4 regions of the Solibacillus sp. FSL H8-0538 genome follow, and region 4 is predicted to be linked to each of the others. Evidence: riboswitches for the same ligand, from Rfam matches in the RefSeq annotation. Region 4 holds a riboswitch; each other region holds the start of a gene.
What was found. Region 4 has a riboswitch for lysine ahead of MHH87_RS01175 (amino acid permease). Riboswitches for the same ligand answer to the same signal wherever they lie in the genome.
Positions count from the first base shown of each region.

Region 1: it holds a riboswitch for lysine, as region 4 does, so the genes downstream of both, MHH87_RS06540 (ABC transporter substrate-binding protein) here and MHH87_RS01175 (amino acid permease) in region 4, are expected to answer to the same signal.
Region 2: it holds a riboswitch for lysine, as region 4 does, so the genes downstream of both, MHH87_RS12410 (aspartate kinase) here and MHH87_RS01175 (amino acid permease) in region 4, are expected to answer to the same signal.
Region 3: it holds a riboswitch for lysine, as region 4 does, so the genes downstream of both, MHH87_RS09010 (transporter substrate-binding domain-containing protein) here and MHH87_RS01175 (amino acid permease) in region 4, are expected to answer to the same signal.

Region 1 covers NZ_JBBOPI010000001.1:1,392,308-1,394,514, reverse strand. Annotated here, with positions in the region: gene MHH87_RS06545 (amino acid ABC transporter permease) at 1-339, opposite strand, end outside; gene MHH87_RS06540 (ABC transporter substrate-binding protein) at 406-1,209, opposite strand; lysine riboswitch at 1,291-1,475, opposite strand; gene MHH87_RS06535 (M20/M25/M40 family metallo-hydrolase) at 1,636-2,207, shown strand, end outside.
Region 2 covers NZ_JBBOPI010000001.1:2,609,145-2,611,351, forward strand. Annotated here, with positions in the region: gene MHH87_RS12410 (aspartate kinase) at 1-845, opposite strand, end outside; lysine riboswitch at 1,128-1,306, opposite strand; gene uvrC (excinuclease ABC subunit UvrC) at 1,355-2,207, opposite strand, start outside.
Region 3 covers NZ_JBBOPI010000001.1:1,915,819-1,918,025, reverse strand. Annotated here, with positions in the region: gene MHH87_RS09015 (transglutaminase family protein) at 1-437, shown strand, start outside; lysine riboswitch at 530-713, shown strand; gene MHH87_RS09010 (transporter substrate-binding domain-containing protein) at 829-1,653, shown strand; gene MHH87_RS09005 (amino acid ABC transporter permease) at 1,856-2,207, shown strand, end outside.
Region 4 covers NZ_JBBOPI010000001.1:253,512-255,718, reverse strand. Annotated here, with positions in the region: gene MHH87_RS01175 (amino acid permease) at 1-863, opposite strand, end outside; lysine riboswitch at 961-1,142, opposite strand; gene MHH87_RS01170 (CynX/NimT family MFS transporter) at 1,297-2,207, shown strand, end outside.

The sequences.
Region 1 (2,207 bases), 1.1 Mb from region 4:
TACGGATCCTCTAAAGATTTCTGCAATATAAGCACCGGTATGAATACCCAATGCCAATGCACCTGCTGTGAAATTGTCTAAATTAATTATATTGGCCAACCCATAATACAAAAACATAAGCTGAACAATGAGAGGCGTTCCCCTGATAATTCCAATATAAATATCGGCAATCCAATTTAGGATCCTCTTTGAAGAAATTTTAAAACAAGCAAAAACAAGTCCAATAATCATCGCAAACAGCAAGGAAATAGCCGTTATCGAGATCGTCATCCAAGAAGCTTTTAAAAAGGCAACTCCATGTTCACTAAAAATATCCACGATATTTTGTAAAAAATCCATGAGACCAGCCTCCTTCCTTTATATTACAAGCGCCTAGTAAAAGGTGCTTGCTTGAAATACTAATAGCTATCTTTCCATAATGTTTGTATTAAACCACTTCATACTAATTTTTTCGTATGTGCCATCATCAATCATGGATTGAAGTGCATCGTTGATTTTGTTTGCGAGATCTTTATTTCCTTCAGTGATCCCTATACTCACGCGGTCCTCATTTAACAAATCGCCAATAGGTTTGATTTTTAAGCCTTTTTCATTTTTTGCACTTACACCAACAATTTTATCGGTGATAACCGCATCCAAGCGTCCAAGTGCCAAATCTTGAAGTGCATTAACGTCAACTGGATAGCCCTTTACATTATTAGGGGATGTTAATGTTTCAGCTATACTTTTCCAAGTACTTGCTTGAATAACTCCGATTGTTTTACCTTTTAAATCTTCTTTTGACTGGATATCCGTATTGTTTTCTGCAACAAAGATTTGTGCACCTGACAGATAATACGGTTCAGTAAAATCAATTTGCTTATCACGTTCAGGTGTTGCGGTCATGCTTCCGATAATCGCATCATATTTATTTGCCTTTAGCCCTTGAATAATTGTTTCCCAAGGATTTGTTACAGGATTCGCCTCAAGCCCCATTCGTTTAGCAATTTCAGTTCCAATTTCCACATCGAATCCAGCCAACTTACCATCCTTTTTGAAGTTCAATGGCGGATACTGCCCTGTCATCGCAAATGTTAATGATCCTTCTTTGACTAACTCATTTTCAGATCCACTTGTTGTCTCCTTTTCTCCTTGATTACTTTTCTGCGTGCCACATGCGGATAAAACCAACAACATTGCCGCCACTAAAAAAATTGAAAACTTTTTCATTTGTGTTCCTCCTTTGAAATAAAAAAAACACTGTCGCTTTTATTTGACAGTGTTTTAAATACACCCTCATCTCTTTGCATTTGTTGTGATAGTTCTCCACAATTCAAAGGAATTGTGACAGTTCTGCCCCTATTCGAGTGCAGCCCCAGCTAAATTGAAAATAGTGATTTCAAAATGCTTCGGCGATTCATCCTTTTTCCCATTTTCCTAGATTTCACTAAATCTCCAATAGGATACTTTTATAAATCGCGACCTCTACCCCACCTAATGCTAAAGATGAGGATTTGATATGAAATTTAATAACTTTGTCCATTATAGTAGAATATTTCGCATAGTACAATAGAAATTTATGGCTGTACACTTGACGAGGTTTATATCTTAAGTTACATTTTGATAAAATAACATGCAAAAAAAGGAGGAAGTCATATGTTGAATTGCCGTGATGATATACTTACTTATACGAAACAGCTTGTTAACATAGAAAGTATCGTAAATACAACTGGCGAGGGGACAATCGCCCATTCTTTATTCCAGACCATCTCTTCATTACCATACTTTTTACATAATCCTGGGTCAGTAACTTTAGAGAAGACTATAAACGATGATCAAGAACGATATAATGTTATGGCATTTGTTAAAGGAAAAAAAGGAAATAGCAACGACACAATTATTTTAATGGGCCATATAGATACGGTCGGGATCGATGATTTCAACCAGTTGAAAGAACATGCCTGTTCTCCAGATGACCTAATGGAAGCATTGAAAAAGGAAAAATTACCTACTTCAGCCAAAGAACATTTAGAATCCGGGGATTGGTTGTTTGGCCGTGGTGTCCTTGATATGAAAAGCGGCGTTGCTAGCAATCTCTATCTCTTAAAGTACTATTCCGAACATCTTGAGGAACTGGACGGCAACATTTTGTTGTTAGCAGAATGTGACGAGGAAGACGGCTCACACGGAGTTCTTTCCTCTTTAAAAACGTTGAAAAAATGGAAAGA
Region 2 (2,207 bases), 2.4 Mb from region 4:
ATGCTAAAAATCTCCGCTAATGAAGCAGCCTCGTACGAATCATAGCCAATTGTTAAACGAATTACGTCCGCTTCGTACGCAACACCGCGCACAATTAAATTTTTTTCCACTTCAACATCCCCTTTTAACAATGTTCCCTCTACATCGACTATGCTTGATCGTACGATGACAGGCATTTCAAATTTTTTGGCTAACTCGACAGCACGCGGGTGAATAATATGTGCACCTAAATTGGATAACTCCAGCATTTCATCATATGATAACTCCTTTAGTTTGCGTGCCGATTTGACAACGTTAGGATCTGCCGTATAAATACCATCTACATTCGTGTAAATGTCCACATGATCTGCACCTAAAGCCACCGCTAATGCAACAGCGGTCGTTTCCGAGCCACCCTTACCAAGCGTTGTAATATCCCCTTTGTCATCCACACCTTGAAAGCCGGCAACAATGACGATTTCATCCTGTTCTAAATGATTCACAATGCGACTTGTGTCAACACGCTCAACTCGTGCGTTACGATGCTGCTGATTCGTTGTAACGCCAGCCTGCCAACCTGCAAGTGAAGTTGCTTTCACACCACGTTCTTGAATGGCTATCGCGAGTAAAGCACTCGCCATTTGCGTGCCGGTTGCAATGAGCACATCCATTTCTCGTTTAGACGGTTCATCTGAAATGTCGGCTGCAAATTGTCTGAGCTCTCTTCGAATTGTCGTCATTGATGAAATGACGACAACTACATGTAAACCCCGCTGTTTTTCTTCTATTACGCGCTGTGCAACTAGTTGAATTTTTTCTGGTGTAGCAATTGCTGGTCCACCAAATTTAACGACGATTGTTCCCATTTCTTCACTCTCCTTTAATTTTGATAGATCACTCGCAGGAAGTAATACATACTATGTGCATCCCCCGCGGCTCACCGCTGTTACTAATAGAATTTGAATTGTGGTCAATAGAACTATGTTGTTACTAATAGAGCCCCTAACGTTACTAAAACCGAATACTCCTATTAAAATAGAGCAAAATGATGTCCTTACTAATATGGAGGGGAAAGTTATACTTCCTTATCCACAAAAAAAACGACCTTTCACATTCGTGAAAAGCCGCCTCAATGACAAAAAACTGTTAGTTGAGATAGCTCTCCAGAACGTGACATTCTGACAGTCCTACATTTATTAAATGCACAACCAGCATATAGCTTGAACAATTCGCTACACACTTCGGCAGTCTCCCCTTTCGCTTGCAATCACAGGATTTGTTCAACCTCCTGCAAGCTACTCTTGAATGCTGCACCTCTATCAAAAAGTATTTAATTATTATTTCCAACAATAGCATAATGATCATGCTTTTTCAATTATTCTTTCTGAAAATAAGAATTAATCGAAATAGCGAGAGTACTTGGCATCCCCGCCTCTATTAACTCCTCGATGGTTGCCTCTCGAATTTTCTTTACTGAACCAAAATGCTTTAATAGTTGCTGCTTACGCTTTGGCCCAACCCCTTCGATGCCATCTAGTACGGATGTAATCGCATGTGCCTGCTGCTGTTGACGTAAAAATGTAATGGCAAATCGGTGCACCTCATCTTGAATGCGTTGCAATAAATAAAAGCCGTCACTCGTTCGTTTCATCGCAATCGGCTCTGGTGGGTCACCGAATAACAGCTGTGAAGTATTGTGTTTACTATCCTTTGCAAGGCCAGCAATCGGAATATACAACCCGAGTTCATCCTCAACGACTTCACGCGCAACTTCCATTTGCCCTTTACCACCATCAATAATTATTAAATCCGGTAGTGGTAAATTCTCACGCAGTACCCGTATATACCGGCGGCGAATAACTTCCTGCATAGCACCGTAATCATCATGCTTTGCCGCTTCTCGTGTTTTGTATTTACGGTATTCCTTTTTTGCCGGTTTGCCGTCAATAAAGACGACCATTGCGGATACGGGATCAGCACCATGCATATGGCTATTATCAAATGCTTCGATACGCAGTGGTGGTGTAATGCCCATCGCCACACCTAATGCCTCACAAGCCCCCACCGTTCGTTCTTCTTGACGTTCAATCAGCTGAAACTTTTCATGGATCGCAATTTGCGCATTTTTAATTGCCATATCAACGAGTTCCTTCTTCGAGCCTCTTTTTGGAATAATAACTTTTACGTCAAGTAAATTTTGTAATATTGTTTCATCCACAGTTGCAGGG
Region 3 (2,207 bases), 1.7 Mb from region 4:
CAGTAAAGTTTGCATGCGATTTAATGACCTATTTATTTAACGTCATTAAGTATGATCCGAAGGCTACAACTGTGGAAACTACTGCAAGTGAGGCATTCGATTTGAAAGTCGGCGTTTGTCAAGATTTTACACATATTATGCTTGCTGTACTTCGTTACTGTTGTATCCCGGCTCGTTATATTAGCGGTTACCTTTATGTAGGTGAGGGTGATGACTTAATCGGCGATACCGCGACACATGCGTGGGTGGAAATTATGGTGCCGGGTATTGGGTGGATTGGCTTAGATCCAACAAATAATGTCGAAGTGCTAGATAATCACATTAATCTATGTGTAGGACGAGATTTTCGTGATGTTTCGCCGGTTGAAGGGGTATATCAGGGCGGAAAACATACGCTAGAAGTAATTGTCGACGTAAACCAAATTAAACATTTGTAGATAATCTTTTAAATATCTGAAAATTGCTTATTGACCAAAAAGTATTACTGATGTATTATTTAATAATAATTCAATAACAAAACCTCACTTTCTCGTGGGGTAGAGGCGCGGTATTTATTAGTTTTTCATGGAGTTTCGAGCAAACGGTGAAATGAAGAAGAAGGAATTATCGCCGAAGTGTATGGTAGGCTCACTATCATATGCTGGGTCTGTAATGAATAATTACAGAACTGTCTCGTGCGTCTTCCCGGATGCTCGAGTTGTGCTATCTCAAAATGGGAAACAATAGAGGATTTGGGCTAATTATAAATTCAAGCGACCTAAAGTTCTTTTTAGGTCGCTTTTTGCAATTTTATTAGCCCATAATTTTGAAGAAAAGGGGATTGATAACATGAAGAAAAAATTAGTAGTATTTATGGCAGCAATGATGGCAATGTTCGTTCTTTCAGCATGTGGTGAGGATGAAACGTCATCAGACACGAAAGAAGTGTTCAAAGTAGGTATGGAGGCAGGCTATGCGCCATTTAACTGGACACAGTCATCAGACGCAAACGGTGCTGTGAAAATCGAAGGTGCTGCTGAATACGCGGGTGGATACGACGTAGAAATCGCTAAGCAAATCGCAGCTGGCCTTGGGAAAGAGCTTGTGATCGTAAAAACGGAGTGGGACGGTTTAGTTCCAGCGCTACAATCAGGTGTTGTAGATGCGATTATTGCAGGGATGAGCCCAACGGAAGATCGTAAACAATCAATTGATTTTACGTCAGATTACTATACATCTGATTTTGTGATCGTAACGAAAAAAGGTAGTGTGTATGAAAATGCAAAAAATTTAGCAGATTTTGCAGGTGCGAAAATTACAGCACAATTAAACACAACAAACTACAACGTAATTGACCAAATTCCAGATGTAAAAATTCAAGCGGCAATGGATAACTTCCCAGCAATGCGTGTAGCTGTTGAATCTGGTGTAATTGATGGGTATGTAGCAGAACGTCCAGAAGCAATTTCTGCTGCTGCAGCAAATGAAAACTTCGTATATGTCGTTCTAGAAGACGGCTTTGCAACAGAACCAGCTGATACAGCGGTAGCAGTAGGAGTTCGTAAAGATTTTGACTTAACAGAAAAAATCAACGAAGTGCTAGCAGGTATTACAGAAGATGACCGTCAAAAGCTAATGGAAGACGCAATCGCGAACCAACCAGCAGCGCAATAAGAAATGGTTTAAGTGCAGCTTTAACCGAGACAGCAATATTTTTTTGGTAGATAAGAAAGTATAACTTACTTATCTACATAAGTAAGGACATCATCTCGCCCTATATTGGGCGAGATGTGTCTTTCTAAAAGCAACTGGTCGCATGTATTTGCGGCTAGTTTCTTATTAATAGGACAGCTTCCTGCTGTTAGGAGGATTTTTTATGAGTTTAGATACAATTATCTCAATCTTGCAAAATAACTGGCCGATGTTTTTACGCGGCGCATATATGACACTAGCGATTGCAATTGTTAGTACAATTATTGGTGCTCTTATCGGATTTTTCATCGGAGTCATGCACACAATTCCGGTGCGCAAAAAATCATTCAAAAGCGTGATTTTAAAAATCTTCAATTTTATCTTAACGTGCTATGTTGAGATTTTCCGTGGTACACCAATGATTGTACAGGCGATGGTTGTATTCTATGGGCTTGCTTCTTATGGCTTAGAATTAGACCGTTTCATAGCCGCACTTGTTGTTGTAGGGTTGAATACAGGTGCATATATGGCAGAAA
Region 4 (2,207 bases):
TCGAATACTAATGTGAACGGTGACACTGCAATATCTTCTGATAGTAGACGTGAATCTGTGTACGGAATGAGCAGTCCGATTGCACCGATTGCAAAAATATAAAACAGTAAAATTCGCCAGAACACTGAACGTACGGCTTTTGGAACATTTTTGGCTGGATCCTCTGTTTCACCAGCTGTCACCCCTAAAAGCTCTGTCCCTTGGAATGAGAAACCAGCCGCTAAGAAAATACCAAAAATCGCTAGGAAACCGCCGTTAAACGGTGCATCCCCAACAACAAAATTTTCAAAGCCTACAGGATCTTCCCCGCCTAAAATTCCAAAAATCATTAAGAAGCTGACGATAATAAACACAATAACTGTGACAACTTTTATCATCGAAAACCAGTATTCACTTTCTCCGTAAGCTTTAACAGATAATAAGTTAAATGATAAGACGATAATGATAAAAAGAATCGTCCATATAATCGAATTACTATCCGGGAACCAGTATTTCATAATTAATGACACAGCCGCAATTTCAGCAGCAATCGTGATTGCCCAGTTGTACCAATAGTTCCAACCAAGTGCAAACCCTAGTGCCGGGTCAACAAATTTTGTTGCATACGTACTAAATGAACCGGAATTTGGCATAAATGCCGCCATTTCTCCGAGACTCGTCATTAAAAAGTACACCATTACGCCGATTAATGCATAAGCAAGTAGCGCACCACCTGGACCCGCCTGCGAAATCGATGCACCCGATGCTAAAAATAACCCTGTACCAATCGTCCCACCTAGTGAAATCATCGTAATATGACGACTTTTTAATCCTCTTTTTAGCTGTGGCTGTCCGCCAAACTGATTGTTTTCTATGTTATCCATGTTGTTAGTTCTCCTTTGTTTATCAAGCACAGTGCAGTAAAAACAAAAAACCGACACAAGATTATGTGACGGTTTCCAATTAATTACCCCACCAAACTTGAAAGATAGCTCAACACATGCTTACGCATGTGACAGTTCTGTTCCTTTCGGAGACAGCCCCAGCATTCATTTGTGAGAGTACAAATAGAACACTTCGGCAATCATTCCTTTCATAAAGCTTCAAAGATTCTCTCAATCTCCGCTATACTAATTTTAATGATCGCGACCTCTACCTCATCTATATGAGGCAATGTATTATTAAATTATTATTTCCCGAGTGTATCATATCATTTTTCCATTAGCAACGACATTCAATTATTCAGTTTTTTCGAACTATTTATGTAAGTGTGCCATTATGATACGCTTGCTTTTATAGAATTGTAGGAGGGACATCATGGATTCTGAACAACAAATGCACCATAGCAAAAAAATACAATTTAGTAAATCGACCCTTATTTTTGTGTTAGCAATTATCGTATTTGCAACAACACTGCGGACACCACTGACGGTTGTCGGACCAATTATTTCATTTATTCGAGAAGGGCTTGGTATTTCTAATGTGCTAGCTGGCTTCTTAACAACTATTCCATTACTGGGCTTTGCCGTAATTTCACCTTTTGCACCAAGAATTGCACGCAAATTCGGCATGGAAATGACGTTATTTTATTCAGTTATTATTTTGTCGATCGGGATATTGTTACGCTCGTCTGGCATGACAGCGCTTCTCCTAATGGGAACAGTATTAATTGGCATTGCCATTGCATTCGGGAATGTATTAATTCCGAGTTATTTTAAATTAAGATATCCACTTCACATCGGGCTATTGACTGGAATTTATACAGTTTCCATGAATACTTCTGCAGGACTTGCAGCCGGGATTAGTCATCCAATCGCTTCTTCTGGGTGGGGTTGGCAAGGTGCACTTGGGTTTTCAATTATATTAAGTGTAGCTACACTTGTGATGTGGATTCCGCTAATTCGCGGCAAAAAGGTTGAAATGGCGACAATTAGTGGCAACCAACCGAAAAAACAATTATGGAAATCCCCACTTGCCTGGGCCATTGCGGGTTCCATGGGGCTGCAATCTCTTATCTTTTATTGCTCTAGTGCGTGGCTACCTGAAATCTTCATCGCCCAAGGTATGAGTGCTCATTCTGCAGGCTGGATGGGCTCAATAATGCAAATGTCTCAAATTCCGATGACATTTTTAATCCCGATCATTGCGGGTAAATTACCTACTCAGCGCCCAATTGTAGTATTCTTCACCATTTGTTATTTAATTGGTTTTACAGGCGTTTTAATGGA